DNA from 4 places in the Streptomyces sp. NPDC059994 genome. Region 4 is predicted to be linked to each of the others. Evidence: riboswitches for the same ligand, from Rfam matches in the RefSeq annotation. Region 4 holds a riboswitch; each other region holds the start of a gene.
What was found. Region 4 has a riboswitch for cobalamin ahead of metE (5-methyltetrahydropteroyltriglutamate--homocysteine S-methyltransferase). Riboswitches for the same ligand answer to the same signal wherever they lie in the genome.

Region 1 (7,791 bases), on a different contig from region 4:
CAGAACGCCGCAGGGGCGGCCGTACCGGGCACCCTTGGCGAATGCCCTTCGCGACGTAACGTCGGTCTGTTCCACCGCCTTGGTGGGGCAGGCCGACGTGGCGTTTGGGGTGGGGGTGAGGGTGTCGTTGCGTCCTGAGGCCATGAGGGTCTGCCGGAGGAGACGGTGTGGGTGGCCCGCGGCTTTCCCGAAGGGCTGTCCGGCTGTCCGCGGGCGGGATGTACTCGGCCTGGTATGCGCCGATGGGAGTTTGTGGGGTGTTGGGGTTCAGTCGGTGGGACGAGACGAAGCCCGCTGATTGGTCCAGGGGGAGCGGCGCTCACGGCCTGCGCCGATAAGTGGTCCTTCGCCCCGGGACCTCATGCGGTTCGAGGGCGAGGATCACGCGGCCAGGGCGAGCTGCGCAGAGATCCGGTCGGTGCGGTACTGCGTGCCGACGATCCGCTGGCCCGTCACCACGGCTTGAAGCTGGCGGAACTGGCTGACCGCCGCTGGTTCCAGCTCCCGCAGGGAACCGACCCGATGGAATCACATGAACGACACCCGCGAGACCGCCGTCATCATCGGGGCCTCACGGACCCTCGGCCTCGGGCTCGCTGCCGAGTATCTTCGTCGCGGCTGGGACGTCATCGGTACGGTCCGCGGCAGCCGGCGCACGGGCTCCACGACCTGGCCAAAGCCTCCGGCGGGCAACTGGCCATCGAGTCGCTGGAGTTGACCGGCCCCGAGCAGATCTCGGCACTGCGCGACCGGCTGTCACAACGCACCCTCGGCCTGCTCTTCGTCAACGCCGCCATGGACACGGCCGGGCAGTTGACGCCGTTCCACTCTGCCGCCGTCACCAGCGGTTGTCCGGGGTTTCTGGGCCGGATCGGCAGTTCGCAGCCTTGATCACTGCCAAGACACCACGACATGTGAGGCACACGGTGGGGGGGAGCCGGGGTGTGCCGACGGCCACCCCCGCCGCCGAAACCGTCCGTCACCGTCCGTCGATCCGGACACGACGCTCGAAGACGCGCGGCGGCGTTCAGCGCGGAATCACCCAGTCCGGCGCCCAGGTCCCGGTGGCGTCGTGGCCGGCCGCTGTGGCGGCGAGGTGGGCGCGGAGGGTGGCCAGTGCTGGGTGGGGGTTGTCGCGGTGCCACAGGAGCGAGTGCGGGTAGACGGGCGTCGGGTCGGTCACCGGGACGCGGCGCAGGCCGTGGCCGGCGGGCCAGACGAGGCGGGTCTGCTCACCCATGAAGGTGGCCAGGGCCGGGGTGTCGGCGATGGTGTCGAGGAGCGCGTCGGAGCCGAAGTTGGGGCCGGTCGCCTCGATGGTGAGGCCGAACTCGGCGACGAGGTCGTCGTAGTAGGCGCTCCACTCGGTACCGGGGACGAGGCCGGGCATCCAGATCCGGTGCCCGGCGAGCTGGGCGAGGGGCACCGACCGGGCGCCCGCCAGCGCGTGGGCGGGGCCGGTGAGGAGTTGGAGCGGCTCGTCGAGCACCCGGACGGACTCGATGTCCTCGGGAAGGGGCCGGCCGGGCGCGGCGAGGGCGCGGAAGGACGCGTCGATCGCACCGGACCGGACGGCGGCGATGGCCGTCTCGATGTCGAACAGCATCACCACGTCGAGCTCGATCTCGGGGTACGCGTGGTGGAAGCCGCGCATCAGACCTGACGGCGCGACGCGCGAGGCGATCACGTCTACGCGCAGCGGACGGCGGCCGGGGCGCACGGAGGTGACCGCGCGATCGGCGACGCGCAGCAGCTCGCGCGCGTGGGGCAGGAACGCCTGCCCGTCGATGGTGAGCTCGGCGCCGCGCGCGGTGCGGGTGAACAGCCGTACCCCGAGGTCGCGCTCCAGCGCGGCGATGCGCTTGGAGACAGCTTGCTGGGTGACCGCCAGCTCGGCGGCGGCCTCCTGGAACTGCCTTGCGTCAGCGGCGGCGACGAAGGTCCGGACGGTGTCGAGGTCCATGCCGACACCTTACGGGTACAACCGTTGGTTGTGGCCCGACGGTCCTGCGGTTGTTTGACCCCCGGCTGAGGCGCTCGCTTTGATGCTTCCGATCGCGGATCGGTTGTGCGGGTGAGTGACGAGGGGTGGCGGGCATGAGAATCGGGCACCGGCTGGGACATCTGCGCGGACATCGGCTGGGGCGGCGGTTCGGCTGGCTCTGGGGAGCGTACGGGACCAGCGCGCTCGGCACATGGCTCGCCTTCGGCGCGTTCCCGCTGATCGCCATCCAGGTGCTGCACGCCGGACCGGCCGAGGTCGCCGCGCTCTCCTCCGTGGGGGCTGCGGTGGGCGCGGCCGTGGCGGTGCCGCTCGGCCCGTGGGTGGAGTTCCGCCGCAAGCGGCCGGTGCTGATCGCGATGGACCTGGTGCGGTTCGCGGCGCTGCTGACGATCCCCGCCGCGTACGCGCTCGGCATGCTCACCTTCCTCCAGCTCCTGCTGGTCTCCATCGTCGTAGCAGCAGCCGACATCACCTTCCGCGCCGCCTCCGGCGCATACCTGAAGACGCTGCTGCCGGCCGAGGACCTGCTCGTCGCCAACGCCCGATTCGAGTCCACGGCCTGGACGACCACGATCATCGGACCGCCGCTGGGCGGCGCCGCGATCGGGCTCCTCGGTCCGGTGGCGACGGTGGTGGCCGACGCGGTCAGCTACCTGCTCTCGGCGCTGGGCATCCGCGCGACAGGCGGGCACGAGCCGCGGCCCGAGCGCCCGGAGGGCCCGCGCCTGCGGGCCGGGGACCTGCTCGACGGCTGGCGGTACATCCTCGCCGACACGACACTGCGTCCGCTGCTCTTCAACACCGCCTTGTTCAACGGCCTGGTGATGGCCGTCCAGCCGCTGCTGGCCGTCCTGATGCTCGGCCGACTCGGCTTCGCGCCGTGGCAGTACGGCCTCGCCTTCGCCGCGCCCTCAATCGCCGGACTGCTCGGTTCACGGCTGGCCCGACCGCTCGTCACCCGGTTCGGGCAGCACCAGGTCCTGGTCGTGGTCGGGGCGCTGCGCGCGATCTGGCCCGTCGGCCTGGCCTTTCTGGGCTCGGGCACCGCAGGGCTGCTGCTGGTGATCGGCGTCGAGCTCGGGCTCATCTTCTGCTGCGGGGTCTTCAACCCCGTCCACGCCACCTACCGCCTCGAACGCACCGCGACCGACCGCGTCGCCCGCACCCTGTCCGCCTGGGCGGTGACGACCAAAGCCACGACCGCGCTCCTGACGGCCGTCTGGGGCGTACTGGGCAGCCTGCTCGGCCCACGTACGGCCATCGGCCTGGCCGGCGTGCTCCTGCTGGCAACACCGCTGCTGCTCCCTCGCCGCGCGGCAGCGCATTTCTCCGAGCCGGAGCCGGCGCCGAGCCGCACCTGACGGGCCGCCACGGCCGTCACCGCTCGTTGGTCATCGGCCTCTGTTGCGAGACCCGCCACGCGCTCATCGGCTCGTCTGCTCCGACGGCTTCACCCTGACCGGCCCTTCGACGGCCAATCCCTCAGCATGGCTGCCGCGCCTGCGAACGCCTCAACTGCCCCCCAGAGCGCCGCACCACCCCCTCGGGCGCTCCCTGCGGATCGGCCAGAACACCACCACCTTCATCCCCTACCCCGTCACCGATCGCATGACTTGGCCAGCCAGTCCTGGCGCGCCCTCTCCGGCGGCGAACGCCAGTGCGTCCGGAGCGCCCACCCCCGCGCGACGGTGGTGACGCGCCGCCGCCCGACGTGCGACGATGCCCGACGACAAGGCGACGCGGAACGAGGAAGCCGGTGGAATTCCGGCGCGGTCCCGCCACTGTGATCGGCGAGCGAACCCCGAACAGACCACTGCCCGGACACGGGCGGGAAGGACGGGGCGAGCGGCGACCCGAGAGCCAGGAGACTCACGTCGTCGCCTCCTTGACGAAGCCGGGGCGGATCTCCCCGGAGGAGGAGCGTGAGCGGTATGCCGGAGCGGCAACCAGAAGATGGCGCCGGACGCACCCCAGCCGACTCGGCCCCGTGCCGGATCGTGGTGTGCAGGGACTGCTGCTGCGGGAGCGCGAAGGTGCCCGGAGTCGACCACGCGCAGCAGAGAGAGCGCCTTGCCGAGAACGCGCCCGTACGTGTCTCCGCCTGCCTCGACGTCTGCGAACAGGCCAACGTGATCGTCGTCCAGCCCTCTCGTGCCGCACGCGTCGCCGGTGCCCGCCCGGTCTGGCTCGGTTTGGTCAACGATCCCGACGCCACGGACGACATCGCCGCCTGGGTCCAGGCCGGCGGCCCCGGCATCGCGCCCTGCCCCGACATCCTCGACCTCTACGCCTTCACCCCCCGCCGAAGGGCTCGATGAGCACGCTTGGCCGTCCGGCCCCGGCGCCCGTCCCTGAACGGCGGCTGGTCCAAAACGTGTACCGGAGCCCGCTTGGTGGTCCACTACGCTGATCACCAAACGGTGTGCGAACGGGGGTTCGCCACTCAGCGAAATCAGGGGGAGCGGGGACCGTGGCCAAGCCTGTACGTGCCGCGATAGGGGACACCTGGATCAGGTGCAGCTTCTGCCAGGGCGATGTTTTCCGGGACCGCGAGGTGAAACTCAACAGCTCCGGGGCGGAGTTCATGAACCTCGGCTGGGCGAACGAGTCGGCAACCGGGCTGATCTGCTGGAGCTGCGGCTATGTGCTCCTGTTCGCGAACAAGAGTCTGAAGCTGTACAAGGTGGAGAAGAGCCAGGGGTGACGCCGCGTCTGGGACCCGTGCGTCAACCTCCGCCCAGCACCCGCTTCAGCTCCGCCTTGTGTCCATGCTGGACGGGCCGTGGACGCTACGGTGCTGGGCCTCGGCGTAGAGCTGGTCGTACGCCGGCCCCTGCGATCCGCTGTGCGGGCGCTGCCCGCTCCGCTTGGACGACGACGTCTCCCGCGTAGCTTTCGGTCTCGGTATGTGTCCGGCGTTGTGGGACGCCGGTTTCCAGCTGGGTGAGGCGGGTGACCAGCCCGCACGCGGCGGTGGCGACGTGCGGCCCGTGCCCGATGTCGCGGCTCGGACCGCCCCGACGCCCGGCTGTCACCGCCCGGCGAGCAGCTCCAGTGTGTCGATCACCCGGTTGGAGAAACCCCACTCGTTGTCGTACCAGGCGACCACCTTGACATGGCGGCCGTCCACCCGGGTGAGGGCCGAGTCGAAGATGGACGAGGCCGGGTTGCCCGTGATGTCGGAGGACACCAGCGCGTCCTCCGAGTACTCCAGCACGCCCGCGAGCGGCCCCTGCGCCGCCGCGCGGTAGGCGGCCAGCACGTCGTCGAGCGTCACGTCACGCTCGACGGTGGTGTTGAGCTCGACGATCGAGCCCACCGGCACGGGCACCCGGATCGAGTCGCCGGACAGCTTGCCGTCGAGGTTCGGCAGGACGTGGCCGATCGCCTTGGCCGCGCCCGTCGTGGTCGGCACGATGTTGACCCCGGCGGCGCGGGCGCGGCGGGGGTCGCGGTGCGGGCCGTCCTGGAGGTTCTGCTCCTGGGTGTACGCGTGCACGGTCGTCATGAACCCGTGCTCGATCCCGGCGAGTTCGTCGAGCACCGAGGCCAGCGGCGCGAGCGCGTTCGTGGTGCAGGAGGCGTTCGAGACGATCGTGTGCGCCTCGTGGTCGTACGCGTCGTTGTTGACCCCGAACGCGAGGGTGACGTCGGCGCCCTCCGACGGCGCGCTGACCAGGACCTTCTTCGCTCCCGCGTCCAGGTGGGCGCGGGCGGCCTTCGCCGAGGTGAAGCGGCCCGTCGCCTCCAGGACGAGGTCGACGCCCAGCTCGGCCCACGGCAGGTCGGCCGGGTCGCGCTCGGCGAGCACCTTGATGCGGCGGCCGTCGACGACGAGCGTGTCCCCGTCCACGGTCACGGGCCGCCCGAGCCGGCCCGCCGTCGAGTCGAAGGCGAGCAGCCGCGCGAGGGCGGCGGGCTCGGTGAGGTCGTTCACGGCGACGACCTCCAGATCACTGTCTCGTTCGAGCAGCGCGCGCAGCACGTTGCGTCCGATGCGGCCGAATCCGTTGATGGCGATGCGAGTCATGGGTGATGTCCGTCCCTTCGGTTCGCCTCCAGACTCGCGTGGGACGCCCGAGAGCGGCAGAGGCGTGAGCGCCATGGTTCGAAAGGATCTCGCCAAGGGGCCGGGGCACTGCGGCAGGGGCGCGAGTCGCCCCGCAGCCCGGCGCCGAGTGCCCTGCGCCGAGTGCCCTGTATCGAGGCCCCCGGGGTTCACTCCCCTCGCGCGAACGTCCGCCGGTACTCCGTCGGCGTCGTCCCCAGTACCCGCTGGAAATGCAGCCGCAGATTCGCCCCCGTCCCCAGTCCCACATCCGTCGCGATCTGCTCCACACTCCGCTCCGAACGCTCCAGCAGCTCACGGGCCATGTCGATACGGGCGCGCATGACCCACTGCATCGGCGTGTACCCGGTGTCCTCGACGAAGCGCCGTGAGAAGGTGCGCGCGGACACCGCCGCGTGCCGGGCCAGCGCCTCCAGGGTGAGGGGTTCGTCGAGGCGGTGCAGTGCCCACTCGCGGGTGGCGGCGAACCGTTCGCCCAGCGGTTCGGGCACGCTGCGCGGCACGTACTGTGCTTGCCCACCGCTGCGGTAGGGCGCCGCGACCAGGCGCCGGGCCGCGTGGTTGGACGCGGCCACACCCAGGTCGCCGCGCAGGATGTGCAGGCACAGGTCGATTCCGGAGGCGGCACCGGCGGAGGTCAGCACACTGCCCTCGTCCACGAACAGGACGTTCGCGTCCACCCGTACGCGGGGGTGTTTTTCGGCGAGTGCCCGCGTGTAGTGCCAGTGCGTGGTCGCGCGCCTGCCGTCGAGCAGGCCCGTGGCGGCGAGCGCGAAGGCACCCGTGGAGATCGCGGCGAGCCGCGCGCCCCGGCCGTGGGCGGCGACCAGCGCGTCGAGGACGGCCCTCGGCGGGTCCTCGCGGCCCGGGAAGCGGTAGCCGGGGACGAATACGAGGTCGGCCCACGCGAGCGCGTCGAGGCCATGGGCGACGGCGTATGACAGGCCGTCACCACCGGTCACGAGTCCGGGCTCCGCCCCGCAGACCCGTACCTCGTACGGCATGCTCGCGCGGGTCGTGAACACCTGCGCGGGAATGCCGACGTCGAGCGGCTTCGCGCCTTCGAGCACGAGGACGGCGACGCGTCGCAGAGGGGTTGAGGCTGGCACGGGGCAAGCGTACGAGGACGGTGGGATGCTTCCGGCCGGCGCCGCCCGGTTCGTAGGGGCCCAGCTTGATCACATCACCCGTGGTGCCCTGCCGGGGGACCGCCGGGCGGTGCTCATCGAGCCCACCCCGTCCGGGCGCATGGCCGCTGACACCCTCCGGGAGGCGTTCGCGGGCGTGGAGCGGCGCGCTCGGCAGCCTGCCCGCCGAGGCGGGCGCCGTGCTCCGCCAGGCAGGACGCCGGACCGGGCCCCGAGCGGCAGCACCTCCGAGAGGCATAGCGGCGCCGTCGAGGCGGAGCAGCAGCCGTACGGCGTCGCAACGGCCGCACCACCGTCCCGTACGACGTACGTCCCGTACGGCGCACTCGGTGTTCAGCGCCCGAGGCGCCCGCGGAGTCCGGCCCGCCGTCCGCGTCGCCGCCGGGGTGCGGCCCGTCGCATGGCGGAGCGGATCTGCGCGACGGTCTCCGAGGGGCCCAGTTCGTGGCGCAGGTTCAGCAGATATCCGGCGGGGTGGCCCGCGAGGGCCTGTCTGCGCTGGTCGAGTGCGCCCTTCGTCGCTCCGACGAGGCACCCGGCGACCACACCCGCCCCGGTGACGGCGGACG
Region 2 (7,791 bases), on a different contig from region 4:
GGCACCGCGCCCCAGACCACGAGCAGCATGATGACGGCGAGGCCCTGGGTGCCGCTGGCGAACCAGTTGTGGCCGATCATGTCGACCCCCGGCAACTGGCTGAGCAGCCAGTTCAGTACGCCGAAGTCACTGTCGAACATCCACTTGAAGATGGTGATGGCGACGACGATCGGCATGCCCCAGCTCGCCACCAGCGCGATGTTGACCAGGGTCTTCACCCAGCCGGAGACCCGCTGGAGCAGCAGGGCGATCAGCATGCCGAGCACCATGGTCAGCACGACCGCGGTGAAGGCGAACAGGACCGTACGGACGACGACGGCCCAGAACTCGCTGTCGCTCAGGACGTTGGTGAAGTTGTCGAAGCCGACCGACTCGGGGTCCTTGAAACCCCACAGCTCCGGCTGGCCGAACTTCTGGAAGGACAGGGTGACCAGGCGTACCAGCGGATAGCCCAGTACGAAGGCGAGCGCCAGCAGGCAGGGGGCGAGCAGCGCCCAGGGCACCGCCGCCTGTCCCGCACTGCGCTTTCTGCCCGGCCCCTTCGGGGGCTTCCCGGATCCCCCACCCGGTAGTGGGTCGCGCCGCGCCGGCGGCACCTTGGCGGTGGTTGTCTCTGCGGCACTCATCGCGCGCTCCTAGCGGTCCCTCTCCGGTACTGGCCGGGCGAGGGCCCCGTCGCTGTCCGACGGGACCCTCGCCCACAGGTCACTTGGTGTTGATGACCTTGTCGATCGCGGCGTCCGCGTCCTTCGCGGCCTGCTCGACCGACTTCTTGCCGGTGCCGATGGCCTGCAGCATGTCCTGGAGGACCTTGGCCTTCTCGACCTGGCCCCAGCCCGGGGCCATGGGCACGAACCAGCTGGACTCGGCCGCGGTGGCCGGGACGGCCGTCTTCGGGTCCGACTTCAGCGGAGCGAGGTCCGTCTTGTTGTTGGGCAGGTTCTGCTTGGCGATCAGGCCCTTCTGGCCCTGGGTGCCGGTGAACACGTTGATCCACTCGGCGGCGAGCGCCTGCGCCTTGGACTTGACCGGGACGGCCAGGTCGGAGCCGCCGAGGAAGACCGGCATGGCCTTGCCGGACGGGCCGGGCATCACGAAGTTCTCGATCTTGTCGGCGAGCTTGCCGACCTTGTCGTTCTCCGGGGTGGCGGCGGTGCCGCCCTCCCAGCCCGCACCGAAGATCAGCGCGGACTTGCCCTGGCCGTAGACGATCGGACGGTCGGACTCGTCCTTGGTCTTGTCGCCGTGCATGTACTTGCCGAGGATGTTCTTGTACTCGTTGAGGCCCTTGAGGGACTCCGGCGAGGACAGGTTCGCCGTGAACTTGCCGCCGTCCTCCTTGGCGATGGAGCCGCCGGCGTCGTACACGTACGACATGGCCGCGTACCAGTCACGGGACGGCTGGTACCAGGCGCTGAACTTGTCGCCCTTCTTCTCCTGGATCCTGTCCAGGCCGGCGGTCAGCTCGGTGTACGTCTTCGGCGCGGCGCTCACGCCCGCGTCGGCGGCGATGTCCTTGCGCCAGGTCGCCACGCGGCCACCGGCGTAGTAGGGGACGCCGTAGGTCTTGCCGCCGTACGAGACCGAGGCCTTGAGGCCGTCGAGCCAGGCGGAGGAGTTGTCGAACTTCGACGGGTCGATCTCGGCGAAGGCGCCCTTGACCGAGTAGGCGAGCATCTCGGTGTTGCCCATCTCGACCACGTCGGGCGCCTTGTCGGTGGCGAGCACGGCGTCGAGCTTGGCGTTCTTGTCGGGCCAGCCGTAGTACTCGTGGCTGATCTTCAGGCCCGGGTGCTTGGCGACGATCGCGTCGTCCGCGGCCTTGACCAGGTCCGGCCAGTTCTTCTGGGCGTCGACCGTCAGCCAGACCGTCAGCTGCTTGGCGTCGCCGCCCTTCGCCCCGTCGTCCTTCTTGTCGTCGGAGCCACACGCCGCGATGCTGACCAACATGCCCGCGACGCCGATCGCCGCGATGAGCTTGAGCTTCACGCCACCCTCCTCAGGGATGCTGCAACCCCCCGCCCACCGCGAAGACATACGACGTGTACTGCCTGTGGGGCTGGGACCTGGTCTTTAATGGTTTAGACCAGTACCGGGAGCTTGGCCTAGACCTTTAGGGGTGTCAAGGGTGTATAAGAAGGGCTGTCGCGTCCGTTATCGGACCGACACCTGAGGGAGGGCGACGACCCGTGACCGGTCCGTGCCACCATGTGAGCCGCGACAGACGGAGGAGCCGGTGACGGCAGCAGCACAGCACTCGGGAAGGCGGGCCATGGCCACCGACGGGAGCGGCACGGAGACAGAGGCGGGCGCCGGCGCCCGTACCGCTCGCGTGCCCAAGTACTACCGCCTCAAGAAGCATCTCCTCGACATGACGGAGACCCTTCCGCCGGGCACCCCGGTGCCGCCCGAGCGCACCCTGGCCGCCGAGTTCGACACCTCCCGCACCACCGTGCGCCAGGCCCTCCAGGAACTGGTGGTCGAGGGGCGTCTGGAGCGCATCCAGGGCAAGGGCACGTTCGTCGCCAAGCCCAAGGTCTCCCAGGCGCTGCAACTCACCTCGTACACCGAGGACATGCGCGCCCAGGGTCTGGAGCCGACCTCTCAGCTCCTGGACATCGGCTATGTCACCGCCGACGACACGCTGGCGGGACTGCTCGACATCACGGCGGGCGGCAGGGTGCTGCGCATCGAGCGGCTGCGGCTGGCCAGTGGCGAGCCGATGGCGATCGAGACGACCCACCTGTCGGCCAAGCGCTTCCCCGCGCTGCGCCGCTCGCTCGTCAAGTACACCTCTCTCTACACCGCCCTCGCGGAGGTGTACGGGGTGCGGCTCGCCGAGGCCGAGGAGACGATCGAGACGTCCCTGGCCACCCCGCGCGAGGCCGGACTGCTCGGCACGGACGTGGGCCTGCCGATGCTGATGCTCTCCCGCCACTCCCTGGACGGCGACGGCGAACCGGTGGAGTGGGTGCGCTCGGTGTACCGGGGCGACCGGTACAAGTTCGTGGCGAGGCTGAAGCGGCCGACGGACTGACACGGCCCGAACCCGCGACGGCTGGGGGTCCGGGGGTCATCCCCCGGGACAGCACAGCGTGGCAAGGCTGAAGCGGCCGACCGACCGACACGGCCCGAACCCGCGACGGCTGGGGGCCCGGGGGTCATCCCCCGGGACAGCACAGCGTGGCAAGGCTGAAGCGGCCGACCGACTGACACGGCCCGAACCCGCGACGGCTGGGGGCCCGGGGGTCATCCCCCGGGACACCACAGCGTGGCGAGGCTGAAGCGGCCGACGGACTGACACGGCCCGAACCCGCGACGGCTGGGGGTCCGGGGGTCATCCCCCGGGACAGCACAGCGTGGCGAGGCTGAAGCGGCCGACCGACTGAAAGAGGCCGCTTACTCAACCCTCACGTCCGGTATCCGGTACGGGGGTTCCGTGGCGGGATTCCGTCCCCTAGATTTCGTGCGCATTACAACAGGTGAGCACAGCGAGGGGACGGAGCCACCATGCCGGAATCAACACAAGTGCGGAGACCGGTGATCACGCCTGTGCGCGTGGTCATCGCCCTCTGCCTGATCGCGCCCTTCGTGGCGATGCTCTGGGTCGGCTCGTACGCGAAGGCCGATCCGGCACTCGCCGGGATCCCGTTCTTCTACTGGTACCAGATGCTGTGGGTGGTCATATCGACCGCGCTCACGATGCTCGCGTACAAGCTGTGGCAGCACGACCAGCAGGGCCGCAAGGCGGGTGAGGGCAAGTGACTCTCGCAGCCAACGACGGTGTGAACGGCGTCGCGCTCGGCGTCTTCATCTTCTTCTTCCTGGCCGTCACGGTCATCGGCTTCATGGCCGCCCGCTGGCGCCGCGCCGAGAACGAGCAGAGCCTCGACGAATGGGGGCTCGGCGGCCGCTCGTTCGGCACCTGGGTCACCTGGTTCCTGCTCGGCGGCGACCTCTACACGGCGTACACGTTCGTCGCGGTTCCGGCGGCGGTGTACGCGGCGGGCGCGGCCGGGTTCTTCGCGGTGCCGTACACGATCCTCGTCTATCCGCTGATCTTCACGTTCCTGCCCCGGCTCTGGTCGGTCTCGCACAAGCACGGCTATGTGACGACATCGGACTTCGTACGCGGCCGGTTCGGCTCCAAGGGCCTCTCGCTCGCGGTCGCGGTCACCGGCATCCTCGCCACGATGCCCTACATCGCGCTCCAGCTGGTCGGCATCCAGGCGGTGCTCGACGTGATGGGCATCGGCGGGTCCGGCAACTGGTTCCTGAAGGACCTGCCGCTGCTGATCGCGTTCGCGGTGCTCGCCGCGTACACCTACTCCTCGGGCCTGCGCGCGCCCGCGCTGATCGCGTTCGTGAAGGACGGCCTGATCTACCTCGTCATCCTGGTGGCGATCATCTACATCCCGATCAAGCTCGGCGGCTTCGACGACATCTTCGCGGCGGCCCGGCACAAGTTCGAGACGCCCAACGCGGCCGGGAAGCCCACGGGTGCGCTGGTGCCCCCCGAGGCCGGGCAGTGGACGTACGCCACACTCGCCCTCGGCTCGGCGCTGGCGCTCTTCATGTACCCGCACTCGATCACGGCGACCCTCTCCTCCCGCAGCCGCAACGTCATCCGCCGCAACACCACCATCCTGCCGCTGTACTCGCTGATGCTGGGCCTGCTCGCGCTGCTCGGCTTCATGGCGATCGCGGCCGGGGTCAAGGTCAAGAACGGCCAGCTGGCGATCCCGCAGCTCTTCGAGGACATGTTCCCGGACTGGTTCGCGGGCGTGGCGTTCGCCGCCATCGGCATCGGCGCGCTCGTCCCGGCGGCGATCATGTCGATCGCGGCCGCGAACCTCTTCACCCGCAACATCTACAAGGACTTCCTCAAGCCGGACGCCACGCCGGAGCAGGAGACCAAGGTCTCCAAGCTGGTCTCGCTCCTGGTGAAGGTGGGCGCGCTGGTCTTCGTCCTGACCATGGACAAGACGGTCGCGATCAACTTCCAGCTGCTCGGCGGCATCTGGATCCTGCAGACCTTCCCGGCCCTGGTGGGCGGTCTGTTCACCCGCTGGTTCCACCGCTGGGCGCTGCTGGCGGGCTGGGCGGTGGGCATGGCGTACGGCACGCTCGCCGCGTACGGGGTCGCCTCGCCCACCCAGAAGCACTTCGGCGGCAGCTCCAAGAACATCCCCGGCATCGGTGAGATCGGCTACATCGGCCTCACCGCGTTCCTCCTGAACGTCGCCGTCACCGTCGTCCTCACGGTGGCCCTGCGGGCCCTGAAGGCCCCCGACGGCGTCGACGAGACCTCCCCGGAGGACTACACGGCGGACGCGGGCGACCCGGGCGTACAGACGGAACTCCCGGCCGCGACACACTGACACGAGCCGCAGGAAAACGGGCCGCCGGTGAAACCCGGCGGCCCGTTTCTGCTTCCTGGGGAATGCCCACGGCTGCCTGGGGGTTGGGCTTGCGGCGCCTCCAACCCCCTGAGGGGCGCGGGGAACTGCGCGAGCGGCCACCCACAACCCGCAGACAAAGACCGGGCCCCACCAACACGCTCCGGTACGGATGCGACACAACATGTGGGGGCGCCAACAACTCCCGGCACAAGATGTATGCTCGTGCTCGCTGTCGCCGCAGGGGAATCCGGTGCAAATCCGGAACTGTCCCGCAACGGTGTACTCGTACGCATTTGCGTACCTGGTCAGTCCGAGGACCTGCCGACAGCGCGCCCTGGCCGTCCGGTCCGGGTGCCAGACGTCCGGGCCTCGCGGAATGGGCATGTGGACGCGGCGTACCCCCGAGGGGGTGTGTCCGTGTGCCCGCGCACTTCCCCAAGGCCCCGTGCCGAGCGAGGAGTGCCCCCACGTGACCATCGCCCCTGCGGATCCCGCCTCAGCGATCGCCGAAGAGCCGGCCGATGCCCCCGGGACCGCGCTGCTGCGGACCCTGACCGACCTCACCGCCGATCTGCCGGACACCGACCCCGGCCGTGTCGCCGCCGCCGCGCTGCGCGGCCGCAACGCGCGCTCGGACGAGGCGGAGCTGCGTGGGCTCGCCACCGAGGCCGCCGCCGGTCTGATCTCCGAGGACCCGGCGTACTCCCGCCTCGCCGCCCGGCTGCTGACGGTCACGATCGCCGACGAGGCCGCGACCCAGGGCTCGGTCTCGTTCTCCGACTCGGTCGAGGTCGGCCACCGCGAGGGCCTGATCGCGGACCGCACCGCCGACTTCGTACGGCTGCACTCGGACCGTCTGGACGCGCTGGTCGCCGCCTCCCTCGCGGAAGGCGCCGACGATCGCTTCGGCTACTTCGGCCTGCGCACGCTCTACTCCCGCTACCTGCTGCGGCACCCGATCACCCGCCAGGTCATCGAGACCCCGCAGCACTTCATGCTCCGGGTCGCGGCGGGTCTGGCCGAGGACGACTCGGTGCGCGCGCTCGACGAGGTCGCCTCGCTGTACGGCCTGATGAGCCGGCTCGACTACCTGCCGTCCTCGCCGACGCTCTTCAACTCCGGTACCCGCCACCCCCAGATGTCCAGCTGCTACCTGCTGGACTCCCCGCTGGACGAGCTGGACTCGATCTACGACCGCTACCACCAGGTGGCACGTCTGTCGAAGCACGCGGGCGGCATCGGCCTCTCGTACTCCCGCATCCGCTCGCGCGGCTCGCTCATCCGGGGCACCAACGGCCACTCCAACGGCATCGTCCCGTTCCTGAAGACGCTGGACGCCTCCGTCGCGGCCGTCAACCAGGGCGGGCGGCGCAAGGGCGCGGCCGCGGTCTACCTGGAGACCTGGCACTCCGACATCGAGGAGTTCCTGGAGCTGCGCGACAACACCGGTGAGGACGCCCGGCGCACGCACAACCTGAACCTGGCGCACTGGATCCCGGACGAGTTCATGCGCCGTGTGGACGCGGACGGCACCTGGTCGCTGTTCTCCCCCGCCGACGTGCCGGAGCTGGTCGACCTGTGGGGTGACGAGTTCGACGCCGCCTACCGCAAGGCCGAGGCGGCCGGTCTCGCCCAGAAGACGATGCCGGCCCGGGACCTGTACGGCCGGATGATGCGCACCCTGGCGCAGACCGGCAACGGCTGGATGACCTTCAAGGACGCCTCCAACCGCACCGCCAACCAGACGGCGGAGCCCGGCCACACGGTCCACTCCTCCAACCTCTGCACCGAGATCCTTGAGGTCACGGACGACGGCGAGACGGCCGTCTGCAACCTCGGCTCGGTCAACCTCGGCTCCTTCGTGCTCGCCTCCGGCGAGATCGACTGGAAGCGCCTGGACGAGACCGTCCGTACGGCCGTGACCTTCCTGGACCGGGTCGTCGACATCAACTTCTACCCGACCGAGCAGGCCGGCCGCTCCAACGCCAAGTGGCGTCCGGTGGGCCTGGGCGCGATGGGTCTCCAGGACGTCTTCTTCAAGCTGCGCCTGCCCTTCGACTCCCCCGAGGCGAAGGCGCTCTCCACCAAGCTGGCCGAGCGCATCATGCTCACGGCGTACGAGGCGTCCTGCGACCTCGCCGACCGCAACGGCCCGCTCCCGGCCTGGGACAAGACCCGCGCGGCGCGCGGCGTGCTGCACCCCGACCACTACGACGTCGAGCTGAACTGGCCGGAGCGCTGGACGGCGCTGCGCGAGCGGATCGCCTCGGTCGGCATGCGCAACTCGCTGCTGCTCGCGATCGCCCCGACCGCGACCATCGCGTCCATCGCCGGTGTCTACGAGTGCATCGAGCCGCAGGTCTCCAACCTGTTCAAGCGCGAGACGCTC
Region 3 (7,791 bases), on a different contig from region 4:
CGGGGCACACCTGGTCACGGTCCTGGACGAGGACCTCACTCCGTAACCCTGCGTCCCGGTGCGTTTGCTTTACGTCCACGCATGCCCCCCGTAAAGGTGAATTCCGGCCAACCTCATTCGGGAATCAACCGGAATCTGGCCATCTACTTAAACTTGAACTTGCAAGCACTAATGAGGTCTACCTAACCTTGAGGCTCCACCGGCCCCGTGCCCCACACCGAAGGAGCCCGTCCCCATGGCTTCCCCCACGCCTCCCTCCGCTCTGAACACCGAGCGCGCCAAGCCCTACGCCCTGGGCCTCTTCCGCATCGTCACCGGCTTCCTCTTCGCCTGCCACGGCGCTGCCTCGCTCTTCGGCTGGTTCGGCGGCGCGGCAGGCACCGGCGGCACCATCGAGACCGGCGCCTGGCCCAACTGGTACGCGGCCGTCATCCAGCTCGTCGGCGGCCTGCTGATCATGGCCGGACTCTTCACCCGCTCCGCCGCCTTCCTCTCCTCGGGCTCCATGGCGTACGCCTACTTCGACGTGCACCAGTCGGGCGCGCTGCTCCCGCTGCAGAACGGTGGCGAGAACGCCGCGATGTTCAGCTGGGTCTTCCTGCTGCTCGTCTTCACCGGCCCCGGCGCCCTCGCCCTCGACCAGCTGCTCGGCGGCCGCACCACCACCGCCGCCGCGCCGGAGGCGACTGCCGCCGCTACCCCGGCGGGCACGGCGCGCTGACGCGCCGACACACCCGAACGGCCGTTCACCGGCTCGCCGGTGTCACCCCACCCCCGAGCGGAAACCCCATGCGCCCCAGGCGTACGCTGTAAGGCTGTACAGCGACCCGGCCGCAGACCAGCGCAGCGGGGCGCATTCCGTTCGGGGGTCGTAGTGCTGGAGAGTGTGGGGTCGCTGACCGGCAGCCCATGGATTTATGCCGTGGTGACCGTCTCCGTTCTCCTGGACGTGTTCCTCCCCGTGCTGCCCAGCGGGGTCCTGGTGATCACCGCGGCGACCTCCGCGGCGGCCGGCTCGACCACCGCGGCGGGCGCCCCGCACGCGATACGCGACGTGCCCGACCTGCTCCTCCTCGCCGCCTGCGCCGCCGCGGCCTCGGTGCTCGGCGACCTCGTCGCGTACCGCCTCGCCTGGCGCGGCGGGGCGCGGCTCGACAAGGCCATCGCCCGCTCCCGCCGGCTGACCCGCGCACAGGAGCGTCTCGGCGCCGCACTGAGCCGGGGCGGCGGCGCGCTCGTCGTCGTCGCCCGGTTCGCCCCGGCGGGCCGGTCCGTGGTCTCGCTCGGCGCGGGCGCGGCGCACCGCACGCCCAAGGAGTTCCTGCCGTGGTCCGCCCTCGCCGGGGTGGCCTGGGCGGGCTACAGCGTGGGCCTCGGCTACTTCGGCGGACGCTGGCTCGGCGCGACCTGGCTCGGCACGGGCATCTCCGTCCTCGCGCTGTTCGCGGCGGGCTCCCTCGCCGCCTACGTCATGCGCCGCCCGGCCCAGGCCGCGGTGGCCGGCCCGGCGGCCTGACGCACCGCAGGGCTACGCCGACGCCGGTGTCCTGACCGGCACCCCCCGTATCTCCAGGCCTTCGAGCAGCTCGGCCGTGGCCCGCGCTATCTCGTCCACCGCCCGGTCGAAGACCTCCTGGTTGTGCGCGGCGGGCGCCCGGAAGCCGGACACCTTGCGCACGTACTGGAGAGCCGCCGCGCGGATCTCCTCGTCGGTGGCCTCCTCGGGGAGGACCGGCGGTCTGAGCGTCTTGATGCTTCTGCACATGCCTCAAGTGTGACGGGTACCACTGACAACGGCCTCGGTAGAGTCGGAGGCATGGCGGCAGCAGAGCAGGTGAAGGCCCAGGAGCCCAAGGGACCGGCGGCACCGGCGGCACCGGCGGGGCCCTCGGAGCCCGTACGGATCGACAGCTGGATCTGGTCCGTACGGCTCACCAAGACGCGTTCCATGGCGGCGACGGCGTGCCGGGCCGGGCATGTCCAGCTCAACGGCGAGCGCGTCAAGCCCGCGCACACCGTGAAGGTGGGCGACGAGGTGCGGCTGCGTCTGGAGGGGCGGGAGCGGGTCGTCGTCGTCGCGAAGGTCATCCGCAAGCGGGTGGGCGCGGCGATCGCGGCCGAGACCTATGTCGACAACAGCCCGCCGCCGCCCGCCCGTTCGGACGTACTGGCCGCCGGTGTGCGCGACCGGGGCATGGGCCGGCCGACCAAGCGGGACCGCCGGGAGATGGAGCGGCTGCGCGGGCTGTAGGGGCCCGCGAGGCGTTGGCGGGCAGGCAACTCGGAGACCAACTCCCGCTGCACCGGAGTAGGTTGGAGGGCCGGGGGCCAGGGGAGCCCCCGATCCGTCCCTAGAGGAACACGCCATGATCCTGTTACTGCTCGTCCTGGCGCTGGTCCTGTACGGCTTCGGCTTCAGTCTCGGCGGCATCGTGTTCTGCGTCGCCGTGGTGGCCGTACTCTTCAGCGCCTCACGCCGTGGCCGCTCCACGGCACCGTCCGGCGGCTCGTCCGGAGCCGGCGGCTCCAGCCGTGGCACGGACACGGACTACCGGGCCTACCGCGCCCGCCGGGACCGTATGGACCGGTGGGAGCGGCGCTACCGCAGGGAGCGGAACAGCCGTCTGTTCTCCCTGCGCCGCCCCTGACCGATCGAGCGCCACCGAACAGCGCACCGAGCACGACCTACGCGCGCGAGGGCCCCGACCGACGTCGGTCACCGACGTCGGTCCGGGGCCCTCGTGCGTGCGGTTCGCCCGGTCAGTGGGCGGCCGCCGCCTTGCTGTCGACGGCCGTGCCCGTACCGCGGGGCTCGGCCGTGGCGGCCTTGGGCACCAGGAGCCGTTCGGCGAGGTGGCCGAAGACCAGCCCGAAACCGGCCCACAGGGTGACCTGGATGGCGAGGGCCGCGAGCCGGAACTTCCAGAGCAGCATCGCCGGGAAGTCCTTCGGCACCTCGTTGACGGCGGGCAGGAACGCGTACGCGAGCCCGATGGCGACCAGGAAGGCGGCCGAGGCGACGACGGTCGCGTTCCAGTTGCCGAGGCGGGGCGCGAGCCGCTTGCCGAGGATCACGGCCGAGACGGCGAGCAGCACGCTCAGCGCGATCATCAGGAAGTACAGGGCGGTGCGTTTGCCGATCGTGTCGGGGTCACCGATGGACGGCGGGTTCGCCGGGTACTTCAGGAACGGGACGACATAGACGGTCAGGAGCGCGCCGAGCGAGACGAACGCCGCCGTGGCGCGCGGCCCGAACCGGCCGGTCCGGCCGAGCGCGACACAGAACGCGAGCGCGGCGATACCACCGAGGGCCACGCCGAACACGAGCACACCCGTGGCGAGGCCGCCGGTGGACTGCAGGGTGCGGCTGAACACCTCTTCGCCGTGCTCGTGCGCGTGCGCGTCCTCGAAGTCGATGGCCGCGTCCACCCGGGGCTCGCCCAGGACGTACGCCACGATCAGCGCCAGCAGGCCCGCTGCGAGGCCGGCGAGCATGCCGCGCACCAGCAGGGCCCTGACGTGCAGGGAGTTCACGAGTCGGTACCCCTGGTCTCAGTGGCAGGGGAAGCCGAGCAGGTGGCGTCCGTCGTGGACCCACTCGTGGACGTTCTCACCGGAGAGGAGGCTCGTGGCGCCCTGCTCGGCGCCGACGAAGTACAGGAGGACGAGCATGAGGATGCCGAAGAAGAGCGCCCAGGGAGCGATCGCCTTGAGCGATATCGGGGTGATGGCCGGCGTTGCTGCTGCGCTGGGCGCAGGGGCGGCGGAGAGTGCCACGGCAGAACCTCCTGGGGAACACGCGTCCCGGTCATTGGTGCCTTTGTCGACGGTGGTGGGTCTGACTTCCCCGCCTTCGCTCCCTGTTGAGGGCGCTCGCCGGGTTCACAGTGGCGCGACCGTGCCGGAATCTCACCGGGCTTCCTTCACACCGTCTTTATGTCGACGTGACCGTACCGCGTGAGGGACCGCGCCGCTACGGCGCGCGGGTGCACAGCCCCCGCGCGAAGTGCGTGAACGGCCGTGCTCTGCTTGACCCATGACCGTACGCGTGATGTTGATCTCACCCCCGGCCGACCGCTACGCGCGCGAGGCGAGAGTCGGCGACGACGCGGCCGCCCCGGACGAGGGCGCGGTCCGCAGGGTCAAGGACGCGGCGGCGGCTCTTCCGGTACCGGCCCGCCGGCTGAAACCGCCGTCCTCCCTCTACGAGTTGGCGGACGGCCTGCCCACGGGCGACGAACCGGCCCTGGCCGACTGGGATCTGGGCCGCTGGCGGGGGCGGCGGCTCGACGAGCTGAGCGCCGCGGATCCCACGGGGGTACGGGCCTGGCTCACCGATCCCGGGGCGGCGCCGCACGGCGGGGAGAGCCTGCTCGCGCTCGTCGCGCGCGTGGGCGCGTGGCTGGACACGCTGCCCGCGGCGGGCGGCCGGATCCTCGCGGTCGCCTCCCCGGCGGTGGTCCGCGCGTCCGTGACCCACGCCCTGGCCCTGCCGCCCGCCTCCTTCTGGCGCCTGGACGTGGCCCCCCTGACCCTGACCGAGCTCTCGGGCCGCGCGGGCCGCTGGAACCTGCGGTGCGGGCGGCCTGCGGAGGGGGCGCGGTAACGACGAAGGTCCCCCGGCGTCGGATCCGGATGCGCTGGGGTGCCGCAGGGACGCGGGCTCGCCGTCACTCCATCACCCGAGCTGCACCTTGGCGAATGGCGTCCACTCGTACATGCGGTTGTCTCGGTTGATGAGAATCAGCTCAGCCTGGCTGATTCGGGCACGTGCGGGTTCGACGTCCAGCGTTGCCAGCGCCTTGGCGTACGGTTCCGCCGGTCCGGCCCCATGGCTGTACCCGAGCGAGACGTGCGGGGTGAACCCCTCAGCCCGCTCGGGGACCTCCGAGAGAACATCACCCACGGCTGCACGGATCGCGTCCCGCACAGCACGCACCGGCGCATCTGGCCGCACAGGGGCGAGGATCGCCTCCGGGTCCACGATCGGAGCGGTCAAGGTGACCTCGAACGCCGGCACCTCGGCAAGACGCCTGCGGGCGGCCTGCTCGATGGCGGCTGCGTCCTGTTCGGGGAACTCCCCCACGAAACCGAGGCCCTGCATGGTGAGGTGCAGCCACTCGTCAGGGATGAGGTCCAGGCCGCCGACGGGTGCGAGTGCAGCACGGTACTCGGCCGCGAAGCGGTGGACGTCCGGCTGCCCCTCGAACGTCAGGTGCCATGTGTAGAAGCTGCGGCCGACGCTCCAGCCCGGCCGCCACCACCAGTGATCACGCATGTGCTCGGGTTCTGTCGTCATGCCCCGGAATCCAATCAGTTCGGCCCGTCTCCTGACGAGAGCGCAAGGTGTCGCGGGGCGGAGTCCGCGCACCACTCAACGATCGCGCGGCGTGCCACGGTTGTGGCGCTCGCGTCTGCGGCGGCCCCGTGGCCCATGGCGGCGGCGAGGTCACTCATGCGCTGGGTGACGGGACCCATGCGTCGTTCCGCGGGCATGGCCAGCACGGGCAGCAATGCCTCCATGACGCCGTCTGGCTCGCCGCAGGCGAGCAGGGCCGCGGCCTGGCTGATTCGGATCTGCGCCTCGGTGCCATACGCGCGGACCCGCTGAGTGGCGAGCAGATCAAGAGCGCTCCGCGCCTCGCGCAGCGCCGCCTGCGGCTGGCCGATGAGCAGGTGGACACCAGCCGCGTAGTTCTCCTGCCGAGCCTGCGGGCAGGAGAAGAGGCCGCCGATCTCGTCTGTTCCCGTCATGACCTCACGCGCGTGTTCCGCCCTGGTGAGGGCCCCCTCGGCTTCGCTCCGTGCGCCGAGCATGGACCATGCGTCGGCCTCCTGGCAGGCAAGCAGCGCTCCCACGGTTCCGTCTGCGGAGACAAGAGCTCCCCGCCGGGCGTGGTTCACCGCGTCTTTGAGGCGTCCGTCCCAGACGGCAACCTTGGAGCGGGTTGAGCAGACCCAGGCGCGCAACACGTTGTGGCCGGCAGTCTCGGCGCACAGCCACGCGGTACGCCCGTGGGTGTCGGCGGCGCGAAGGTTGCCGAGGTCGGAGGACATCCAGGCGAGGAGTCCACAGAGGTAGCCCGCCGAGACGTACAGGTCGACGGATTGGCGGGGTGGCTGGTGCCCTTCGAGGAGGCGGAACACCCGGTCGCGGAGGTTGCAGGTGCGGCGGAACATCAGCAGGGGATCGTCGGTGAGGTAGTCCCGGGCGAGGGTCTGCACGTCGGCGAAGAGCTGTTCGAGGGCGATGTCGCCGACGTTGGTGGACTCGGCCCACTGTGCCCAGGTCGCCGATTCTGCGGCGGCTGCGAGTACGCGGTCAGGCTCCGGCTCGGCCGGGGCAGGCGGGTGCGGTGTCGTCCGGGGCTGCTCGGGTGCGTGGTGCTGAAGAATCCGCAGATCACCGTTCGGCAGGGCCCGGCGGTCGTCCATGTCGAGGAGGTCCTCGACATCACAGTCGTAGATCGTGGCGAGAGCGACGAGGACTTGGAGGCTCGGACGTCGCGCGCTCGCGCCGGGCCACTTCTCCCACTTGGCCACGAGGGAAGCGTCGGCCGCGATGGCTTGCCCGGGTCCGCAGGAGAGTCGCTCTGCGGCCTCCTGCAACGTCCACCCCAGAGCATGTCGCCATGCCTCTCGCGGACGTACATGGAAGCGGACGCGCATCTCCATGGCGATCTGCGCAGTCGTACATCCGACGGCGCTCATCTCATGGCGAAGAGCGTCACGGTCCGGCTTCGATCCCGGCTTCGGCGGTGGTGACATCGCACTCCCTGACGACACGTTCTTACTCACGGTAGTCAACATGTCGCCCTTGAGTGGCCGTTCCGTCTGTTCTGCGGGGCACACCGCGTCCAATTCCACGGCCAAGAAACGACGTTGCCGCAGGTCAGCCCGGACCGGGTGGGCCAGAAAAGTTGGACACCCGCGACCGTGACGGGGAACACAACAGAGCGCGAATGTTGAGGCCCCTACGAACCTCACGACAGGGGCTCACCTGTGTTCGCTATCCCCATCGGAACGGGCAGGAGCGACAGCCGTGTCAGCGTCGCGCTGTACGCCTGCATCTCAGACGGCAGCACTCCCGATGCCGTTCTCACTGCGCTGCGTGAGTACGCCACGGCCCAGGCGTGGACGGTGACGGCCGCGCTGTACGACGTCGGGCCGCTGGACCGCGTGAAGGACCAGCGGCCGGGGCTCACCCGGGTCTTGCGCCTCATGGGGGACGGGCGAGTCGGCGGGGTGGTGACGCCATCTGCGGCCCACCTTGCCGTCGCGCTCCCGCTCCGCGGCCGCGCCTCCGCCGCGTTCATCCGCTACGTCCAGCCCTCCGAGGTGGTCGCGCCGTGATGAACCAGACCGGCAGAGCCATCATCGACTGGCTCGCCTCGGCCCACGACGTGCCCGCGCAGGCCCGGCGGGAGTTCGGCGTGGGTGTCGCACTCGTGCCCTTAGGCGAGAAGTTCGACGCGATCCGCCTGCCCGCCGAAGTCGTCCACGCGGCGGCGGACAGTGAAGACCCGGACACCGTCGCCTCGTTCCTCGCCGAGGTCCTGGAGGACGGGGCGGTGATCCATGACGCGTACGGCGTCGGTGTCTGGTACTACGCACTCGTTCCACCGGGCACGCACGCTGTCTGGCGGGTGCCGCGCGTCGAGTGCCTGCGACCGGGAACCTGGCTGGGCATGCCCCGCGTCGATCTGACCGCACGGCCCGGCCCGTACTGGGCACTGCCGCCGAGCGCGGTGGGCAGCGTGTGCGCGGTGCGCCCCGTGGCCGACCTGGTGG
Region 4 (7,791 bases):
TCGGCGCTCGGTACGCGCGGCGAGTGGATGTCGTAGACACCGGGTCCCACCTCGCGCGGATAGCCCGCGGCGGCGAGCTCGTCGGCGACGAGCATGTGCGAGCGGGCCGCCTCCAGGCTGATGACATCGGCGTCGAGGTCGTCGATGGCCTGGAGGATGTCGCCGAACTCGGCGTAGCACATGTGGGTGTGGATCTGGGTGTCGGGACGTACGCCCCCGGTGGTCAGCCGGAACGATTCCGTGGCCCAGTCCAGATAGGCGGCGCGGTCCGCGGCGCGCAGCGGCAGCGTCTCGCGCAGGGCGGGCTCGTCGACCTGGATGACCGAGGTCCCGGCCGCTTCCAGGTCCTCGACCTCGTCGCGCAGGGCGAGCGCCACCTGGCGGGCGGTCTCGGCGAGCGGCTGGTCGTCGCGGACGAACGACCAGGCCAGCATGGTGACCGGCCCGGTGAGCATGCCCTTGACGGGGCGGTCGGTGAGCGACTGGGCGTACGCCGTCCAGCGCACTGTCATCGGTCGCGGCCGGGAGATGTCGCCGGCCAGGACCGGCGGGCGGACATAGCGCGTGCCGTACGACTGGACCCAGCCGTGCCGGGTGGCGAGGTAGCCGGTCAGCTGCTCGGCGAAGTACTCCACCATGTCGTTGCGTTCGGCCTCGCCGTGGACGAGGACATCGATGCCCGCCTTCTCCTGGAAGGCGACGACCTCGCGGATCTCGGCCTTGATGCGCTCCTCGTAGCCCGCGGTGCCGACGCGTCCGGCGCGCAGGTCGGCGCGGGCGGTACGCACCTGTGCGGTCTGCGGGAACGAGCCGATGGTGGTCGTGGGCAGCAGCGGCAGCCGCAGCCGGGCGCGCTGGGCCGGGGCGCGTTCGCCGTACGGCTGGGAGCGGCGGCCGTCCGCCTCGGTGACCGCCGACGTACGCGCGCGTACCGCCGGGTCGTGGGTGAGGGCGGATCCGGCGCGCGAGGCCAGGTCCGCGCGGTTGGCGGCGAGTTCGGCGGCGATGGCGCCGGTGCCGCTGGTGAGGCCGCGGGCCAGGGTCACGGTCTCGGCGGTCTTCTGGTCGGCGAAGGCGAGCCAGCGGGCGATCTGCGGGTCGATGTCGCGTTCGGCCGACGCGTCGAGCGGAACGTGCAGCAGCGAGCAGGACGGTGCCACGTCGACGGTGCCCGCGAGGCCGAGGAGCGTGCCGAGAGTGGCGAGGGACTTCTCGTAGTCGTTGATCCAGATGTTGCGGCCGTCGACGACGCCCGCCACCAGCCGCTTGCCGGGCAGTCCTCCGACGGCCGCGAGGGCGTCGAGGTTGGCGGCGGCCGGTCCCGTGAAGTCCAGGCCGAGGCCGTCCACGGGCGCCTTGGCGAGGACGGGCAGGGCCTCGCCGAGCTGGTCGAAGTAGGAGGCGACCAGCAGCTTGGGGCGGTCGGTGAGGCTGCCGAGCGCCCGGTAGGCGCGGGCGGCGGCGTCCAGTTCGGAGGGGGTGCGGTCCTGGACGAGGGCGGGCTCGTCGAGCTGCACCCACTGCGCGCCGGCTGCCCGCAGATCGGCGAGCACCTCTGCGTACACGGGCAGCAGCCGCTCCAGCAGGGCCAGTGGCTCGAAGGCGGCGCCGACGCCGGGCGCGGGCTTGGCCAGGAGGAGGTAGGTGACCGGGCCGACCAGGGCGGGCCGGGCCGCGAGGCCGAGCGCCAGCGCCTCGGTGAGCTCGGCGACCTGCTTACCGGAGTCGGCGGTGAAGACGGTGTCCGGGCCGAGTTCGGGCACCAGGTAGTGGTAGTTGGTGTCGAACCACTTGGTCATCTCCAGCGGCGCCACGTCCTGGGTGCCGCGCGCCATGGCGAAGTAGCCGTCGAGTGTGTCGGTCTCGACGGCGGTGCGGTGCCGGTCGGGGATCGCCCCCACCATCACGCTGGCGTCGAGGACGTGGTCGTAGTACGAGAAGTCGCCGGTGGGGACTTCGTCGACGCCCGCGTCGGCGAGCCGGCGCCAGTTGGCGCGGCGCAGGTCGCGGGCGGTGTCACGGAGGGCGTCGGCACTGACGCGGCCCTTCCAGTACCCCTCGACGGCCTTCTTGAGTTCCCGGTCGGGGCCCTGGCGGGGGTAGCCGTACACGGTGGCGCGTGCTGCCGCGGCTGCGGACTTGCTGGTCACGAAACTCTCCTTCGCGAGAATGTCCCGAAATCGACCCTGGTACGGGTCGTGGGCGCGAAGGGAGACGGACAGGGCGGCCCGCGCGGAGCGGTGCCCGCGCTCGAACCACCTCTTGTCTCGCCGACCCGCCCACGAGGTCACCAAGGTCTCCGCGCGCGTCGGTCGCGCACGGGCAACGGGCAGGTCTTCGGACTCGCGGGCACGCCTGCCGGTTTCCCGGCGGACACCTAGTGGCCGTCGCTTCCCAGACCCGGCCGGGCCCAGTGCGTATGACGGCGGTCGTTCCCGCTCACCGCTGCGGGGCAGTCCCGGATTCCCACCGGGTTCCCTCTTACGACGCCTCCCGCCTGGCGGACGGGGGCGAACCAGCTGCGAGCGCCACCCTACAGAGCCGGGGCCGGAAGGCCCCCTCACATCGGGCCCGCACGCCTCGTGATGTCCGACATCGGAGGCGTGCCGCAGTCGCACACAGGTGCTCACAGCATCGGGGCGCGCTTAGTGTGGCCGACGTAACCACTCGTGATCGCCGCACGTGACATCGAAGTAACGGGCATTTCGTACGGTCGGAGCCCAAGGGATCCCGGCCGAGACGAGAGGGGACACCCGTTGACCGCACAGGGCACGCGGGCCGCCACCGAACAGGTGCGCACGGTCTGCTCGTACTGCGGTGTGGGCTGCGGGATGGTCCTCGACATCACCGTGGGGCCGGACGGCCGGCGCACGGTACTCAAGGCCTCCGGCGACAAGGCGCACCCCGCGAACTCCGGACGGCTGTGCACCAAGGGGGCGACGACGGCCGACATGCTGGCCGCACCCGGACGCCTGGCCACCGCGCTGGTACGGGGCGAGCGGGGGGCCGAGCCGGTGCCCGCCGGCGTCGACGCGATGATCGCCGAGACGGCGGGCAGGCTGCGGGCGATCGTCGACGAGCACGGGCCGGACGCCGTCGCGCTGTACGTGTCCGGCCAGATGAGCCTGGAGGCGCAGTATCTGGCCAACAAGCTGACCAAGGGGTTCATCGGCACCAACCAGATCGAGTCCAACTCCCGGCTGTGCATGGCCAGTGCGGGCAGCGGCTACAAGCTGTCGCTGGGCGCGGACGGGCCGCCCGGCTCGTACCAGGACTTCGAGAAGGCGGACGTCTTCCTGGTCATCGGCTCCAACATGGCCGACTGCCATCCCATCCTCTTTCTGAGGATGATGGAGCGCGTCAAGGCCGGGGCGAAGCTGATCGTCGTCGACCCGCGCCGCACCGCGACCGCCGCCAAGGCCGACCTCTTCCTGCAGATCAAGCCCGGCGCGGATCTCGCCCTGCTCAACGGGCTCCTGCACCTGCTCCAGGAGAACGGGCACACGGACACCGCCTTCATCGCCGAGCACACCGAGGGCTGGGAGGCGATGGGCGAGTTCCTGGCCGACTACGCGCCCGCCTCGGTCGCGGAGATCACCGGGATCCCCGAGGACGACATCCGCACGGCGGCGCGGTGGATCGGCGCGGCCGGCGAGTGGATGAGCTGCTGGACCATGGGGCTCAACCAGTCCACGCACGGCACCTGGAACACCAACGCCCTGGTCAACCTGCATCTGGCGACCGGCGCGATCTGCCGCCCCGGCAGCGGCCCGTTCTCGCTCACCGGCCAGCCGAACGCCATGGGCGGCCGCGAGATGGGCTATATGGGCCCCGGGCTGCCCGGCCAGCGCTCGGTGCTCGTCGACGAGGAGCGGGCCTTCACCGAGGAGCTGTGGGGGCTGCGGCCGGGCACGCTGCGCACGGACGGGGCGGGGCTCGGCACCGTCGAGATGTTCCGGCGGATGGCCGACGGCGACATCAAGGCGTGCTGGGTGATCTGCACCAACCCGGTCGCCTCGGTCGCCAACCGCCGCACCGTCGTCGAGGGCCTGCGGGCCGCCGAGTTCGTCGTCGTCCAGGACGTGTTCGCGGAGACCGAGACCACCGCGTACGCGGACGTGGTGCTGCCCGGCGCCCTGTGGACGGAGGCCGAGGGCGTCCTCATCAACAGCGAGCGCAACCTCACCCTCGCCCGGCCGGCCCTCGACGCGCCCGGCGAGGCACTGCCCGACTGGCAGATCATCGCGCGCGTGGCGTGCGCGATGGGGTACGAGGAGGCGTTCACCTACGCCGGTCCCGAAGAGGTCTTCGAGGAGATCAAGCGCGCCTGGAACCCGAAGACCGGCTACGACCTGCGCGGGGTCACCTACGAGCGGCTGCGCGCCACGCCGGTGCAGTGGCCCGCCCCGACCGCCGAGGGGCCCGACCGCAACCCGATCCGGTACGTGGCCGAGGACGGCGGCGGTCCGGTGTTCCCGACGGCGAGCGGACGGGCCGTCTTCCACGCGCGCCCGCACCTCCCGGCCGCCGAGATGCCCGACGACGACTTCCCCTTCGTACTCAACACCGGGCGGCTGCAGCACCAGTGGCACACGCTCACCAAGACGGGGAAGGTGGCCAAGCTCAACAAGCTCAACCCGGCGCCGTTCGTGGAGGTGCACCCGCAGGACGCCGAACGCCTCGGCATCGCCGAAGGCGACGGGGTGGAGATCGCCTCCCGGCGCGGACGGGCGGTGCTGGCCGCCGTGGTGACCGACCGGGTGCGGCAGGGGTGCTGCTTCGCGCCGTTCCACTGGAACGACCTGTTCGGCACGGACCTGAGCATCAACGCGGTGACGAGCGACGCGGTCGATCCGATCTCGCTGCAGCCGGAGTTCAAGGTGTGCGCGGTGTCGCTGACGAGGGTCACGGCCGAGGTGGCACGGCCGGTCATGCCGGGGACGGGGGCGCTCGCGGGCGGGGTGGCGGCGGGCGCGAACGGCTCGGCCGGGCTGGTGTCCGGCGCTTCCGGGGTGGCAGGAGCGCTCGTTACTGGCGGCGCGGGGGCGGGGGCGGCAGGTGGGTCCGGGGCCACGGGAGCGCTCGTCGTGGGCGGCGCGATGGCTGTGGCGGCAGGTGGGTCCGGGGCAGCGGGAGTGGGCGGCGCGGCGGCAGGGGCGCCAGGCGCCTCCGGCGAGGCGGCAGGGGCGCTGGTCGCGGGTACCGCGCTGCTCGACGCCCCCGCGCCCCTCCCCCACGCCGTGCCCGCCCAGCGTACGGCCCCCGACTCGCCCCCTGCGGCGGGCCAAGGCGCCGCACCCGCCGCCGTGTTCGGGCTCGGCGCGCCCCCGCCGGTCCTCACCGAGCGGGAACGCCAGTACCTCACCGGGTTCCTGGCCGGGCTGGAGTCGGGCGCGCCCGGCATCCCCGTACTGCCGCCGACGGCGCCGTTCAGCGAGGAGCACGCGCTGTGGGTGAACGGCGTGCTGGCCGGGATGTACTCGCGGGCGACCCCCCGGCCCGCCCCCGCGCCCGTCACGCTGCCCTCGGCCCCCCGGGGCCGTGACGTGCTGGTGCTGTGGGCCTCGCAGACCGGCAACGCCGAGCAGCTCGCCGCGGCCGGCGCCGAACGGCTCGCCGCCGCCGGACACCGGATCCGGCTCGTCTCCATGGACGACACCGCTCCGGACACGCTGCCCGCCGACGCCGAGGTGCTGCTGATCACCAGCACCACCGGAGACGGCGAAGCGCCCGACAACGGCGCCGCGTTCTGGGACGCCCTGGCCGATGACGAGGCCCCGCGCCTGGAAGGACGCCGCTATGCGGTCCTGGCCTTCGGGGACTCGTCGTACGACGAATTCTGCGGGCACGGCCGACGCCTGGACCGGCGGCTGGCCGAGCTGGGGGCGGTACGGCTACTCCCCCGCACCGACTGCGAACCGGACTTCGAGGACCGGGCGCAGGAGTGGCTCGACGGGGTGCTGACCTGCCTGGACGAGCTGTCGGCCGCCGGAAGGTCAGCTCCCGACGCGCCCGTGGACCTCCCCGGCGATACGGCCCTGGGCGCCCCCGTCACGCCCTCCCCCGGGGCGCCCGGAAATTTCCCTGACGATTTCGCGGCGGGAGGGGAACTCGCATCGCACGGTGTCCGTTCATCGGGTACAGCAACAGCCTCGGCCCCCAACACCGCGACCATCCCTACGAGTTCCGCGGCGGCCCGACCCCCAGCCGCCCCCGCCACCCCTCGCCCCACCACACCCCTCCCCAGCTCCCGGGCCGCCGCCGTCACGGCCCGGCTGACGGGGAACTCGCTGCTCAGCCTCCCCGGTTCGAGCAAGGAGGTGCGGCGGTTCACCTTCGACACCCGCGCGAGCGACACCCCGCTCACCTACGCGGCCGGGGACGCACTCGGCGTGCACCCGGTCAACTCGGCGGACCTGGTGGCCGAGTGGCTGGCCGTCACCGGTCTGGACTGCACGGCCCCCGTCGAGATCAGCGGGGTCGGGGAAGTCCCGTTCGGTACGGCGCTGCACGAACACCTGGACATCACGCGGGTCGGCCCCGACCTGCTCAAGTTCGTCGCCGAGCGGACCCATGACCGCCGCCTGAAGCACTTGCTGCGCCCCGACAACAAGTGGCAGCTGGCGCAGTGGTCCTGGGGCCGTCAGGCGGTGGACGTGGTGGCCGAACACGGGGTGCGCGCGAGCGCGCCCGAGTGGGCGGGCGTCCTGCGCGGCCTGCGGCCACGGCTGTACTCGATATCGTCCAGCCCGCTGACCGACCCGCACGAGGTGTCCGTGACGGTCTCGGTCGTCCGGTACGAGAACCGCCTCGGCCACGGACGCGCGGGCGTGTGCTCGGCCCTGCTCGCGGACTCACCGCCGGACGCGCCGCTTCCGGTGTACGTCCAGCGCACCCGGCACTTCCGGCCCCCCACCGACCCGGGGACGCCGATGGTGATGGTCGGCCCCGGCACCGGGGTCGCCCCGTTCATCGGCTTCCTCTACGAGCGCCGCGCCCTGGGCCATCACGCCCCGAACTGGCTGTTCTTCGGCGAGCAGCACCGCGCCACCGACTTCTACTACGAGGACGAGCTGGCCAAACTGAGTGCGGAGGGCACCCTCACACGCCTGGACACGGCGTTCTCCCGCGACCAGCGCGCCAAGGTGTACGTGCAGGACCGTATGCGCGAGCACGGCCCGCTGCTGTGGTCCTGGCTCCAGGACGGGGCGCACTTCTATGTGTGCGGCGACGCTTCCCGTATGGCCAAGGACGTCGACCGGGCGCTGCGCGACATCGCGATAGCGCACGGCGGGCTCGACGAGGAGTCGGCGGCGGCGTATCTGAAACAGCTGACGGCGAGGAAGCGATACGTCCGCGACGTCTACTGAGCAGCCGCCGTTCCCCTGGCCGGACATGCCCGGGGGAAGGTCGCCGACCCAGACTCGACCCGGGCGGTGACGGTCACCCCGGCGTCGATGCCGAGCTCCTCGACGGACTCGCGCGTCACCAGCGAGACCACCCGGAGCGGCCCGCACCGGATGTCCACCTGCGCGGCCACGTCGTCGACCGCCACGGCCGTCACGATCCCCACGAAGGAGTTCCGCACCGAGGTGGCCACCCGCCGGGAACCGCCAGCGCCCGGCGGCCCTCTCCTGCGCGAACGCGGCGAGCCCGGCCCCGTCGATCACCCGGTTGCCCGTACCGCCCCGCTCCCTCCGCAGCCGCCCGGCGTCGGCCCACCGCCGGACGGTCTCGGAACTCACGCCGAGCAGCCCCGCTGCCTGGCCGATGCTGTACGTCGGCACGACA

Region 1: linked by a shared signal. The riboswitch ahead of ACFWA7_RS06730 ((2Fe-2S) ferredoxin domain-containing protein) and the one ahead of metE (5-methyltetrahydropteroyltriglutamate--homocysteine S-methyltransferase) in region 4 are both predicted to bind cobalamin.
Region 2: linked by a shared signal. The riboswitch ahead of ACFWA7_RS11370 (ribonucleoside-diphosphate reductase subunit alpha) and the one ahead of metE (5-methyltetrahydropteroyltriglutamate--homocysteine S-methyltransferase) in region 4 are both predicted to bind cobalamin.
Region 3: linked by a shared signal. The riboswitch ahead of ACFWA7_RS28020 (CbtB domain-containing protein) and the one ahead of metE (5-methyltetrahydropteroyltriglutamate--homocysteine S-methyltransferase) in region 4 are both predicted to bind cobalamin.

What each region holds. Positions count from the first base shown of each region.
Region 1 is NZ_JBHWUR010000007.1:139,082-146,872, forward strand. It holds partial or broken gene ACFWA7_RS06710 (LysR family transcriptional regulator) at 400-525, shown strand; gene ACFWA7_RS06715 (hypothetical protein) at 715-891, shown strand; gene ACFWA7_RS06720 (LysR family transcriptional regulator) at 1,028-1,963, opposite strand; gene ACFWA7_RS06725 (MFS transporter) at 2,098-3,366, shown strand; cobalamin riboswitch at 3,698-3,897, shown strand; gene ACFWA7_RS06730 ((2Fe-2S) ferredoxin domain-containing protein) at 3,937-4,323, shown strand; gene ACFWA7_RS06735 (hypothetical protein) at 4,476-4,709, shown strand; gene gap (type I glyceraldehyde-3-phosphate dehydrogenase) at 5,037-6,035, opposite strand; gene ACFWA7_RS06745 (GlxA family transcriptional regulator) at 6,224-7,183, opposite strand; gene ACFWA7_RS06750 (DUF6236 family protein) at 7,556-7,791, opposite strand, start outside.
Region 2 is NZ_JBHWUR010000015.1:103,209-110,999, reverse strand. It holds gene ACFWA7_RS11395 (carbohydrate ABC transporter permease) at 1-626, opposite strand, end outside; gene ACFWA7_RS11390 (extracellular solute-binding protein) at 706-1,989, opposite strand; gene ACFWA7_RS11385 (GntR family transcriptional regulator) at 2,273-3,037, shown strand; gene ACFWA7_RS11380 (DUF3311 domain-containing protein) at 3,511-3,765, shown strand; gene mctP (monocarboxylate uptake permease MctP) at 3,762-5,381, shown strand; cobalamin riboswitch at 5,602-5,743, shown strand; gene ACFWA7_RS11370 (ribonucleoside-diphosphate reductase subunit alpha) at 5,872-7,791, shown strand, end outside.
Region 3 is NZ_JBHWUR010000071.1:12,689-20,479, reverse strand. It holds partial or broken gene ACFWA7_RS28055 (alkaline phosphatase family protein) at 1-46, shown strand, start outside; gene ACFWA7_RS28050 (DoxX family protein) at 236-721, shown strand; gene ACFWA7_RS28045 (DedA family protein) at 875-1,516, shown strand; gene ACFWA7_RS28040 (DUF2277 domain-containing protein) at 1,529-1,765, opposite strand; gene ACFWA7_RS28035 (RNA-binding S4 domain-containing protein) at 1,817-2,251, shown strand; gene ACFWA7_RS28030 (hypothetical protein) at 2,367-2,648, shown strand; gene ACFWA7_RS28025 (CbtA family protein) at 2,761-3,534, opposite strand; gene ACFWA7_RS28020 (CbtB domain-containing protein) at 3,553-3,777, opposite strand; cobalamin riboswitch at 3,811-3,968, opposite strand; gene ACFWA7_RS28015 (histidine phosphatase family protein) at 4,037-4,606, shown strand; gene ACFWA7_RS28010 (2'-5' RNA ligase family protein) at 4,679-5,299, opposite strand; gene ACFWA7_RS28005 (XRE family transcriptional regulator) at 5,314-6,543, opposite strand; gene ACFWA7_RS28000 (hypothetical protein) at 7,003-7,353, shown strand; gene ACFWA7_RS27995 (hypothetical protein) at 7,353-7,791, shown strand, end outside.
Region 4 is NZ_JBHWUR010000162.1:194-7,984, forward strand. It holds gene metE (5-methyltetrahydropteroyltriglutamate--homocysteine S-methyltransferase) at 1-2,150, opposite strand, end outside; cobalamin riboswitch at 2,332-2,484, opposite strand; gene ACFWA7_RS38100 (molybdopterin-dependent oxidoreductase) at 2,757-7,370, shown strand; partial or broken gene ACFWA7_RS38105 (molybdopterin-binding protein) at 7,364-7,787, opposite strand.